Regions from separate parts of the Pseudomonas sp. EA_5y_Pfl2_R50 genome, predicted to be linked through region 1. Evidence: riboswitches for the same ligand, from Rfam matches in the RefSeq annotation. Region 1 holds a riboswitch; the other holds the start of a gene.

Region 1 (5,906 bases):
AACAGCTCAGAACACTGCTCATCGCGCGGATCTCCGGCCCACCAGAATCAAGGCAAATACCGGCGCACCGACCAGCGCAGTAATCACCCCGACGGGAATCACCTGACCCTTGATCAGCGTGCGCGACAACACGTCGGCGGCAATCAGAAATACCGCGCCGCCCAAGGCACTCGCTGGCAGCAGGCGCGCGTGCCCGGTGCCAAGCAACAGGCGCACGGCGTGGGGAATGACCAGGCCGACAAACCCGATGGAGCCGACAATCGACACCATCACCGCCGTCACCAGCGCAGCACATCCGATCAGCAGAATCTGTACCCGCCGCACGGCAATGCCAAGGGACGCTGCGGAGTCGGCGCCAAAGGTAAATGCATCCAGCGCCCGTCGATGCCACAGACACACCACCAGGCCCAGCAAGGCCACCGGCACCGCCAGCCACACCGACGGCCAGCGCACGCCACCAAGATTGCCGAGCAGCCAGAACATGATGCCGCGTGCCTGTTCGGAACTTGCCGAACGGGTGATCAGAAACGCGGTCAGCGCATTGAACAGTTGCGAGCCGGCGATCCCGGCGAGAATGATCTGCCCGGTGCCGCTGGCCGAACCGCTGACCCGCGCCAACAGGATCACCAGCACGAACGCCGTCACTGCGCCGGCAAACGCACCCGCCGACAGCGAAATCGCCCCGGCGCCGACGCCGAGCAGGGCGACCATCACCGCGCCGGTCGAGGCGCCGGCGGAAATCCCCAGCAGATACGGATCGGCCAACGGATTGCGCAGCAGCGACTGCAGAATCACTCCGCATGTCGCCAGGCCGGCACCGCACGCGGCCGCGACCAGCGTGCGGGTCAGGCGGTAGTTCCAGACAATGCCTTCGTCGATGGGGTCGAGCCTGTAACCGGCGCCCCAGAGCTTGTTGGCCAGCACCTGCAGGACCACGTTCGGCTCAATCGAGGTTTCACCGATGGCGACGCCAGCGACCACTGCAACCAGCAGGGTCGCCAGGGCCAGCAACGTGCGGATCAGTCTTGCGCTCATTTCGACAGGTCATAGCCGTTGATGGCCGTGGCCAATTGCTCAATGCCCTCGAACACGCGCAGGCTGGCCTGCATCGCCATGGCATCGAGAATGACGATGCGGTTGTTTTTCACCGCGTCCATGTTGCGCGTGACCGGGTCGCTGCGCAGGAAGGCGAGTTTCTTTTCATAGTCGTCAGCCGGGAAGCGGCGGCGGTCCATGCGCGCGATGACGAGGAACGTCGGGTTGGCCTTGGCGATGGTTTCCCAGCCGACCGTCGGCCACTCTTCATCGGATTGCACGACGTTGCGCAGGCCGAGGGTGGTGAGCATGAAATCCGGAACGCCTTTGTGTCCGGCCACGAACGGCTCGATGTCCATTTGCGCGCTGGAGAACCACACCAGCGCACTGGCGTCTTTCAGTCGTTTGCCTTGCGCGGTAGCGATGGAGTTGGCGAGGCTGGCCTTGAGCTGATCATTGAGCCGTTCACCGCGATCCTGCACATCGAAAATCTGCGCCAGTTGGCTCACGCTTTTGTAGATGCTGTCGATGCTGAAAGGCGCCAGTCGCGTGCCGTCGGCGCCGACCAGATTGTCCTTGGCTTCGCAATCGGATGGCAGCAGATAGGTGGGGATTTTCAGTTCATGGAACTGCTCGCGAGTGCCGACGGCACCCTGCGGGCCGACCATCCATTCCAGCTCCACGGCGACCAGTTCCGGGCGTTTGCCGATCACGGCTTCGAAGCTCGGCTCGTTATCGGCCAGGCGCTCGACCTTGTCGTTCTGCCCCTTGTACCTGGCCAGCACGTCGTTGAACCACAGCGAAGTACCGACGACCTTGTCGCCCAGGCCCAGGGCGTAGAGCATTTCCGTGCCGGCCTGGCCGATGGTCACGGTGCGCGTGGGCGTGTGCTCGAAGGTCAGGGTGCTTGCGCAGTTTTCGACGGTCAACGGATAGGCAGTCGGTGCCGCCTGGGCCAATGTGCAAAGGCTCAGGCCGGTGATCAGGGTGGCAACGCGGGGCAGCATGGGCAAGTCTCCAATGGAACCGTACAGGGAACGGGAGAGTACGGTTTGGAAACACACCATCGAACGCCGTCTGGGCAACAGCGCAAGGCCGGTCAAGTCGCGAAGACGCGCACGGCACGATGTCCTTCCCGGACACCCCGCCGGTTAGTCAGTCACTGTGCCGGCAGGTCTCCTGACTGATGCGTCATCGCCTGGCTCCGGCCTTCCCGGGCATCATCCCAGTGGCAGTCGTGGAGCAGGCTCAGCACCTACAGTTGCGGGGGCAGTTCCGATTGATGCTGTGCAAGCATTTCGGATTCCCTATTAATCCCGTGTGGAAACCGGCGGCGGCATGGTAGACGATCAGGCCGCTGAAGGGGAGACGAATCTGCCCGGGCGAGGATTAATGGCGGCTCATCAAACCGTGCAGCACCCCCAGACGCAGGCCCGGTTCAGACGGCAGCATCTGCGCAATGCCGAACACTTTGAACGCGGCCAGCATCAACACCAGGCCGCCGGGCAGGATGCTCTGGCGATGCGGTTGCAGGCCGGCGAGCTTGAGTTGTTGCACGTTGCTCACTTTGAGCATCAGCAGCGACAGGCGCAGGAGCCCGCCGTAGGTGATGCCGTCCTGACCGTAGTCGTTGAGGCGATTGGCCTTGAGCACTTTGGCGAGCATGCGTGCGGTGCCGGAGGAGCCGATGGTTTGCTGCCAGCCCTGCGCGCGATAACGCCGGGCGACTTTCTCAAACGCGAGGATGGCGACGCGTTCGGCTTCTTGCAACGCACCGGCGGACACCTCGCCGCCGCGAAAGAAACGCGTGCTCAGGGTGCCGCTGCCGATGGCGATGCTTTCGGTGAGCAATGGCTGCGAGCCCTGGCCGAGGATCAGTTCGGTCGAGCCGCCGCCAATGTCGACCACCAGACGCATGTCTGCGGCGCTCGGCAAGGCATGGGTCACGCCGGCGTAGACCAGCCGCGCCTCTTCGTGCCCGCAAATGACGTCGATGGGGAAACCCAGGTGCCGTTCGGCGCTGGCGAGAAACAGCTGTGCATTGTCGGCCTCGCGAACGGCGCTGGTCGCCACCGCACGCACCCGACCGGCCTCGAAACCGCGCAGCTTCTTGCCGAACCGTGCCAACGCCTGCCAGCCGCGATCCAGGGCCAACGCATCCAGTGCACCGCCATCAAACCCCTCGGCCAGGCGCACCGGCTCGCGCAGGGTTTTGACTTCCTGAATCTGCAGGCCCTTTCGACTGCGCACCGACTGGCCGATCATCAGGCGAAAGGCATTCGAACCCAGGTCGATGGCGGCAAACAGCGAGGCGTCGTCTTTCATGGGAATCCTTGCAGAGCATCCGCCTGAGGCTCAAGACGGTTTGCGACGATTCTGCCGTGATCTTGATGACATCCTGATGACGGGGCAGGGGCGGTTCAATGAATGTATGGCTGTCATGACACTGTCATTATCCGGCGTCTATGCTGAGCCCAATACATCGCGTGTTCTTGAAGTTTTTGCTGCCGACTCTGGCAGCTTTTTTTTGCCTGGAATTTACCCGGCGACATGATCGTGCTCCTGCAAAGCGAGGTAGCGATCAGCGTGTGTTTGCAATTCCTGGCGATGCTTGGCTAATATATGATCCATATACACATCGTATCGGATTCATATATGGGCATCGTAAAGATTTCAGAGGACATGCACGAGAATCTGCGCATCTCCAGCACTGCGCTCAGCCGCTCGATCAACGCACAGGCCGAGCACTGGATGCGCATCGGCATGCTCGCCGAACTGCACCCCAACCTCGACCACAGCGCCATTTGCCGCTTGCTGATCCGCGCCGAACAGAACGGCGGGCTGGATCTGCAACAACTGACTCAGGAAGCCGTCAGCGCATGAGAAACCAGATCAAGATCAACACCCCTGCCGAGATCGCGCAATCACGGGCGGCAGGCAAGCTCGCCGCTGAAGTCCTTGCGATGCTGGTGCCGCACGTCAAGGCCGGCGTGACCACCGATGAACTGGATCGGCTGTGTAACGACTACATCGTCAACGTGCAGAAAGCCGTGCCGGCCAACGTCGGTTATCACGGTTTTCCGAAAACCGTCTGCGCCTCGGTCAACGATGTGGTCTGCCACGGCATCCCGTCGGGCACGCCGTTGAAGGATGGTGACATCGTCAACCTCGACATCGCGGTGATCAAGGACGGCTGGTTCGGTGATACCAGCCGCATGTACGTGGTCGGCGAGGCCACACCTGAGGCGCAGCACCTGATCAAGACCACTTACGACGCCATGTGCGCGGGCATTCGGGTGGTGAAACCGGGCGCGACACTGGGCGACATCGGCCACGCGATTCAGACGCTGGCGGAGAAAGAAGGCTTCAGTGTCGTGCGCGAGTATTGCGGGCACGGGATTGGCAAGGTCTATCACGATGAGCCGCAGATTCTGCATTACGGCTTTCCCAATCAGGGCATGAAACTCAAGGCGGGGATGATTTTTACCGTTGAACCGATGCTCAACGCTGGCAAGCGTCATGTGAAGAACATGCCGGACGGCTGGACCGTGCTGACCAAGGATGGCTCGTTGTCGGCGCAATGGGAGCATATGGTTGCGGTGACGGAGACGGGGTTTGAAATCCTCACGGCCTGGCCGGATGAGATTGAAGGTCACCGCGCCATTACCTGAGACCGTGTTGACTGGTTCCCTCACCCTAGCCCTCTCCCAGAAGGAGAGGGGACTGACCGGGTTGTTTGGACAAGTTACAGCGACCTGAGAATGCAGCGTCGAACTCAGGTTTTGAACAACATGAGATCGGCTCCCTTTCCCCCTCGCCCCCTTGGGGGAGAGGGCTGGTGAGGGGGTAAATCTCACAGACAACACGATTTCAGTGGGAACCGGCCGCTTTGTTGAGGTCGCTGTCGGTCCACTCTGTGTAGACGCAGGCGTCAGCGGTGGCCCAGCGCACGTGCACCGGATCGCCGGCCTTGAGCGGCATGCCGGCGGCGGACAAGGCTTTCACCGTCATCGACGTTCCGCCCGAGGTGACTACGCTGCAGGTCTGGCTCTCACCGAGAAACAGCACTTCCACCACCTTCGCCGAAACCTCGTTCCAGCCTGCCGCCAACGGCTCGCTGATTGCCTGCGGCACACTCAACGCCAAGGCCTTTTCCGGGCGCACCATCAGCAACACATCCTGATCGGTGTGCAACCCCGTCGTCAGTCGAATCGACAACGACTGCCCCTCAAAACTCGCCGCTGCATTGCCCTGCGCCTTGAGCTTGAGGAAGTTCGAGTTGCCCAGGAACGACGCGACAAACGCATTGGGCGGATTCTGGTAAAGGTCATAACCGCTGCCTAGACCGACAATCTTGCCGTGGCTGAAAATCGCAATGCGCTGCGACAAACGCATGGCTTCTTCCTGGTCGTGAGTCACGTAGACGATGGTGATACCCAGACGGCGGTGCAGTTGGCGCAATTCATCCTGCAAATCCTCGCGCAGCTTTTTATCCAGCGCACCGAGCGGTTCGTCCATGAGCAAGATGCGTGGCTCGTAAACCAAGGCACGGGCAATGGCCACACGTTGCTGCTGACCGCCAGACAGTTGCGAGGGACGGCGATGGGCGAACGGCTCAAGCTGCACCAGTTTCAACATTGCATCGACGCGTTTGTCACGTTCGGCAGCGGCGAGTTTGCGGATCGCCAAAGGGAACGCGATGTTGTCGCGCACCGACAGATGCGGAAACAGCGAATAACGCTGGAACACCATGCCAATGTCGCGCTTGTGCGGCGGCACGTTCACCAGCGACTGACCGTTGACGAGAATCTCGCCGCTGCTCGGTGTTTCGAACCCGGCGAGCATCGACAGCGTGGTGCTTTTGCCCGAGC
Region 2 (5,906 bases), on a different contig from region 1:
CGATCACGTTTTTGGTCCAGTGATGGTTCAGCGTGCCGCCGGGCAGGTCGACGACCTTGATCGGCTGCGTCTTGATCTCCGTCGCGCCAGGCTCGTAATGGAAGCGCAACAGGCGGTCGGTGTCGGCGACGTAGAGGTCGTTGCCGACCAGGGTCATGCCGAAGGGTGAATTGAGGTTCTGCAGAAACACAGTACGCGTCTCGGCCACGCCATCGTGGTCGGCGTCACGCAACAACGTGATGCGATTCGGGCTCGGTACGCCCGCACCGGCCTTGCCCATGACCTTCTTCATGACCCAGCCACGGATGCCGCTGCTGTCGTCAGGTTTTGGCGGGGCATTGGTTTCCGCCACCAGCACATCGCCATTCGGCAGCACGTAGAGCCAGCGTGGATGATCGAGGTCTTCGGCGAATGCCGCGACCTGGGTGCCGACTGCGGCCGTCGGTTTGGCGCCCTCGGGCCAGCCGATTGCCGGGGCGATGTTCACCGTTGGAATCAGGGTTTTGTTTGGTTCCGGCAATTTCGGTGACGGGCCAGTGCCGTCGGAGACTTGCAGGCTGGAGGTTTCACCACAGGCGGCGAGCCCTCCGGCGAAGGCGATGACAAAAACGAACTGGGGCTTGCGCATTGCTGATCTTCCCTATGAATGCATTCCTAAACATAGAGGAGGGCGCAAGCCCGATGGTTCAACTGCTCAACCGCGGGCTTCCTTGAACAGTACGGCAATGCCCGGATGGTAGTTGCCGGCCTCGCTGCGCAACTTGCGGTAGGCATAGGGGAAATACCAGGCGACCGCGCAGGTGTGTTCCTTTTGCAGATCATCGACCATGTCCTGCAGTTCTTCAGGGCTGGCGCTGTGCTGGGCTTTCTGCGGGGCGACGAACAGGCAGCCTAGCTTGAGGTCGCTGGCGTAGCTGATGCGTTTGGCGTCGCTGGTGATGTCCGCCAACGCTTGGGTCAGGTTGAGATTGTTCACTCGGGGCCAGCGCTGCGTGGCCTGGATATACGCCCGATCGTCGGCGCCGGCAACGAACAGATCGGCGCGAGCGTTGCGTTCGCCTTCTTCGTTCTGTTTGCGTGTAGTCGTTTCGTTCAGAGTGACCAGTTCGGCCATCCATGCTGCTGCGGTCAGCAATCCGAGATTGGCTTTCTCGTCATGCCAGTAGGGCGTGTCGCTATCACCGCGAACGGCGTTGTAGCGGTCGATACAGTCAAACCAGCGTTCAAGCACCGGGCGCAGGAATTCCAGGCGCGGGTTGCTGATGATCATGCCTTGCATCGTCATCATCCTTTTATTGTTGTGGTGAGCTTTTCAAGAAAAGCATGGCTCTTTGATATCATTTGTATCAGCGTGGCACAAGATTGGCGCCAGATAATTGATCGACGGCAGTTATTCGCCCGCTGGCCGCCTCTTTAATTGACGCTCCACCCCCAACCCTCTAACCTTCGCCGCTTGTTTCAGGTGCTCTGTGACCCTTGTCGACAGAGTGAAACAGGGAAGCCGGTGAGGGTTGTCTTCAAGCGAAGAATGACCACGATCCCGGCGCTGCCCCCGCAACGGTAAATGAGTGAAAACTGCGCCTTGAGCCACTGCCTCGAATGAAGCGGGAAGGCGCGCAGTCAGGCATGCGCCGCTCATGAGCCCGGAGACCGGCCTGATCCATCCAGCGGCATCACGGTGGGCGATGCCAGGCTTTTTGCCGTCTATTCCTGTGCCCGCCCGCCGTTATTCAGCCTCAACGGAGAGCTCCCCATGACTGATTCCCCCGAGCGCGACGAACGCCATCTGGCGCGCATGCAGCGCAAAAAAGCCGTGATCGACGAACGCATCGCCAATTCGCCGGACGAGTGCGGCCTGGTGCTGGTGCTGACCGGCAACGGCAAAGGCAAAAGCAGCTCGGCGTTCGGCATGCTCGCCCGCGCCATGGGCCACGGCATGCAATGTGGCGTGGTGCAGTTCATCAAGGGGCGCAACAGCACCGGGGAAGAATTGTTCTTCCGCCGCTTCCCTGAGCAAGTGCGCTACCACGTGATGGGCGAGGGCTTCACTTGGGAAACCCAGGATCGTCAACGCGACATTGCCGCCGCCGAAGCTGCGTGGGCCGTCTCCCGCGAACTGCTGCGTGATCCGTCGATTGGTCTGGTGGTGCTTGATGAACTGAATATTGCCCTTAAGCACGGTTATCTCGATCTCGATCAGGTGCTCAGCGATTTGCAGGCCCGTCCGCCGATGCAGCACGTGATCGTCACCGGGCGTGCCGCCAAGCCGGAAATGATCGAAATGGGCGATACGGTCACCGAAATGGGCATGCTCAAACACGCCTTCCAGGCCGGTATCAAAGCGCAGAAAGGCGTCGAACTTTGAATCAACCACGTCACTGCCCGGCGGTCCTCATTGCCGCGCCGGCCTCCGGTCAGGGCAAGACCACCGTCACCGCCGCGCTCGCCCGTTTGCATCGCAATCAGGGGCGCAAGGTGCGCGTGTTCAAATGCGGCCCGGACTTTCTCGACCCGATGATCCTCGAGCGCGCCAGCGGTGCGCCGGTGTATCAGCTGGACATGTGGATGGTCGGCGAGCAGGAAAGTCGGCGTCTGTTGTGGGAAGCCGCCGCCGAGGCGGATCTGATTCTGATCGAAGGCGTGATGGGCCTGTTCGACGGCACGCCGTCCAGTGCCGATCTGGCGCGGCATTTCGGTGTGCCGGTGCTCGGGGTGATCGACGGCACGGCGATGGCACAGACCTTTGGTGCGTTGGCGCTGGGCCTGGCGAAGTATCAATCTGATCTGCCGTTTGCCGGCGTGTTGGCCAACCGCGTTGGCACGCTGCGCCATGCGCAGTTGCTCGAAGGCAGTCTGACGCAAGGTTTGCGTTGGTACGGCGCGCTGTCCCGTGAGACCGGTATCGAACTGCCGAGCCGGCATCTCGGCCTGGTCCAGGCCAGTGAATTGAATGACCTCGATGTGCGCCTCGACGCAGCGGCCGACGCCCTCGGCAGCAGCTGCGAGGTAGCGCTGCCACCGGCCGTGGAGTTTGCCGCTCCGGACCTGATGAGCGTTGAACCGTTGCTCAACGGTGTGCGAATCGCCGTTGCCCGTGATGAGGCATTTGCCTTTACCTACGGCGCGAGTCTCGACTTGTTGCGGGCGATGGGCGCCGAGTTGAGCTTCTTCTCGCCAATCCGCGACACCCAATTGCCTGACGCCGACAGTCTGTATCTGCCCGGTGGTTACCCGGAATTGCATCACGTTGCACTGTCGCAGAACACCGCGATGCTTGAGGCGATTCGTGCGCATCATGCAGCGGGCAAACCCTTACTGGCTGAGTGTGGCGGCATGCTGTATCTGCTCGATTCGTTGACTGACGTTGAAGGCACTCGCGCTGCGTTGGTTGGGTTGCTCAAGGGCGACGCGGTGATGCAAAAGCGCTTGGCAGCGCTGGCGTTGCAAGCGGTCGATCTGCCGGAAGGTTCGTTGCGTGGGCACACTTATCACCATTCGCTGACGACCACTGAGCTGACGCCGATTGCCCGTGGCTTGAGCCCGAATGGCGGGCGCGGCGCCGAGGCGGTTTATCGTGAGGGGCGGATGACGGCCTCTTATGTGCACTTTTATTTTCCGTCGAATCCGACGGCGATTGCTGCATTGCTTGGGCCAGCCCGTGAGGCCGCCTTCGCGAGCAAGCCCGCTCCCACATTGAGCGGTGAGCTTCCTGACGAAATGCAATCCCTTGTGGGAGCTGGCTTGCCAGCGATGGGGCCATGACAGACAACGCATTCTCCGAAGCCGAACGCCAAGCGGTCTACAAAGCCATCGCCGAACGCCGCGACATGCGCCACTTCACCGGGGGCACCGTGGAGCCGGAGTTGCTGCGCCGTCTGCTCGAAGCCGCCCATCAGGCCCCAAGTGTCGGCCTCATGCAGCCTTGGCGTTTCATCCGCATCAGCGACCGCAGCCTGCGCGGGCAGATCCAGAGTCTGGTGGAAGCAGAGCGCATCCGCACAGCCCAAGCCCTCGGCGAGCGCAGCGACGAGTTCATGAAACTGAAGGTCGAAGGCATCAACGATTGCGCCGAAGTGCTGGTCGCGGCGCTGATGGATGATCGCGAAAAACACATTTTCGGGCGCCGCACGCTTCCGGAAATGGACATGGCGTCGTTGTCCTGTGCGATCCAGAATCTGTGGCTGGCGTCCCGTGCCGAAGGCTTGGGCATGGGCTGGGTGTCGCTGTTCGAGCCGCAGGCGCTGGCCGACCTGCTGAAATTGCCGGAGGGCGCCAAGCCGTTGGCCGTCTTGTGCCTGGGCCCGGTCAAGGAATTCTATCCGGCGCCGATGCTGGTACTCGAAGGGTGGGCTCAGGCGCGTCCGCTCAATGAGTTGCTGTACGAAAATTATTGGGGAGTGAGTCAATGAGTGTGGCGTTGTTGAGTGTCGCCGCAGTGGCGCTGGATGCGCTGCTGGGTGAACCTAAACGCTGGCATCCGCTGGTGGCGTTCGGCAATTTTGCCGGGCGCATCGAGCAACGTTTCAACGCCGGGGGGCGTGGCTGGCGCAGCCATGGCGTCACCGCCTGGGTAATTGCGGTGCTGCCGCTGACCTTGTTCGCCACGGCGCTTTCCTGGGCGCCGTATGTGGGCTGGGTCGTCGAGATTGTTGCGCTGTATTGTGCCCTCGGCATGCGTAGCCTCGGCGAGCATGTCGCGCCGGTGGCGGCTGCCTTGCGTGCGGATGATCTGGACGAGGCGCGCAAGCGTGTCGGCTATCTGGTCAGCCGTCAGACCGACGAACTCGACAGCACCGCCGTCGCCCGTGCCGCGACTGAATCCGTGCTGGAAAACGGCAGTGACGCGGTGTTCGCCGCGCTGTTCTGGTTTGTCGTCGCCGGTGCGCCGGGCGTGGTCCTCTATCGCTTGAGCAACACGCTCGACGCGATGTGGGGTTATCGCAACGAACGTTTCGAACGGTTCGGTTGGGCCGCAGCAAAAATCGACGACGTGCTGAACTACATTCCTGCACGCTTGGTGGCGTTGACCTACGCGCTGCTCGGTAAAACCCGACTCGCGCTGCAGTGCTGGCGGACCCAGGCACCTCAATGGGACAGCCCCAACGCCGGCCCGGTGATGGCGTCAGGCGCTGGCGCTCTGGGTGTGGAATTGGGTGGCCCGGCGATCTATCACGGCGAACTGCATGAGCGTCCGCAACTCGGTGAAGGCGAACCGGCCAGTGCCGATTCCATTGATCATGGCTGGCAATTGGTTCAGCGCGGGGTATGGTTATGGCTGCTGATTCTCTGCGTGGGAGCTGAATTCTATGCTTGAGCACGGTGGCCGACTGCGCAAGGCTGCACTTGATTACGGCATTGCCGAGGCCGACTGGCTCGACCTGTCCAGCGGTCTGGCGCCGTGGCCGTTTCCGATCCCGCAGATTCCGTTGCGCGCCTGGGCGCGACTGCCGGAAACCGATGACGGTCTGGAGCAAGCCGCGTGCGACTACTACGGTGCCACGCAAGTGTTGCCGGTGGCCGGTTCGCAGATGGCCATCCAGTTGCTGCCGCGTTTGCGTCGGGCCGGCAAGGTCGGCGTGTTGTCGCCGTGCTATGCCGAACATGCCGAAGCCTGGCGCCGCAGCGGTTACATTGTGCGTGAAGTGCTGGAGCAGGAAGTCGAATTCTTTCTCGACAGCCTCGATGTGCTGGTAGTGGTCAACCCGAACAACCCCACCGGTCTGAGCCTGACGCCGGCGCGCCTGCTCGACTGGCATGCGCGGCTCGCACAACGTGGCGGCTGGCTGGTGGTCGATGAGGCGTTCATGGACAACACGCCGCACCTGAGCCTGGCGGCGCATGCCCATCAAGTCGGGCTGATCGTGCTGCGATCATTTGGCAAGTTTTTCGGCCTGGCCGGTGTGCGT

Evidence for each region. A riboswitch is a leader RNA that binds a small molecule or an ion and turns the genes downstream of it on or off. The one in region 1 is predicted to bind cobalamin.
Region 2: another riboswitch for cobalamin. It lies ahead of cobO (cob(I)yrinic acid a,c-diamide adenosyltransferase); the one in region 1 lies ahead of AACY19_RS10845 (ABC transporter substrate-binding protein).

Annotation. Positions count from the first base shown of each region.
Region 1 is NZ_CAXAPT010000005.1:209,804-215,709, forward strand. Features, by position in the region: gene AACY19_RS10835 (ABC transporter ATP-binding protein) at 1-22, opposite strand, end outside; gene AACY19_RS10840 (FecCD family ABC transporter permease) at 19-1,023, opposite strand; gene AACY19_RS10845 (ABC transporter substrate-binding protein) at 1,032-2,042, opposite strand; cobalamin riboswitch at 2,188-2,382, opposite strand; gene AACY19_RS10850 (Ppx/GppA family phosphatase) at 2,425-3,360, opposite strand; gene AACY19_RS10855 (hypothetical protein) at 3,359-3,589, shown strand; gene AACY19_RS10860 (TA system antitoxin ParD family protein) at 3,691-3,918, shown strand; gene map (type I methionyl aminopeptidase) at 3,915-4,706, shown strand; gene AACY19_RS10870 (ABC transporter ATP-binding protein) at 4,906-5,906, opposite strand, start outside.
Region 2 is NZ_CAXAPT010000013.1:33,339-39,244, reverse strand. Features, by position in the region: gene AACY19_RS21165 (PQQ-dependent sugar dehydrogenase) at 1-628, opposite strand, end outside; gene AACY19_RS21160 (hypothetical protein) at 695-1,279, opposite strand; cobalamin riboswitch at 1,444-1,673, shown strand; gene cobO (cob(I)yrinic acid a,c-diamide adenosyltransferase) at 1,754-2,365, shown strand; gene AACY19_RS21150 (cobyrinate a,c-diamide synthase) at 2,362-3,762, shown strand; gene bluB (5,6-dimethylbenzimidazole synthase) at 3,759-4,409, shown strand; gene cbiB (adenosylcobinamide-phosphate synthase CbiB) at 4,406-5,314, shown strand; gene cobD (threonine-phosphate decarboxylase CobD) at 5,307-5,906, shown strand, end outside.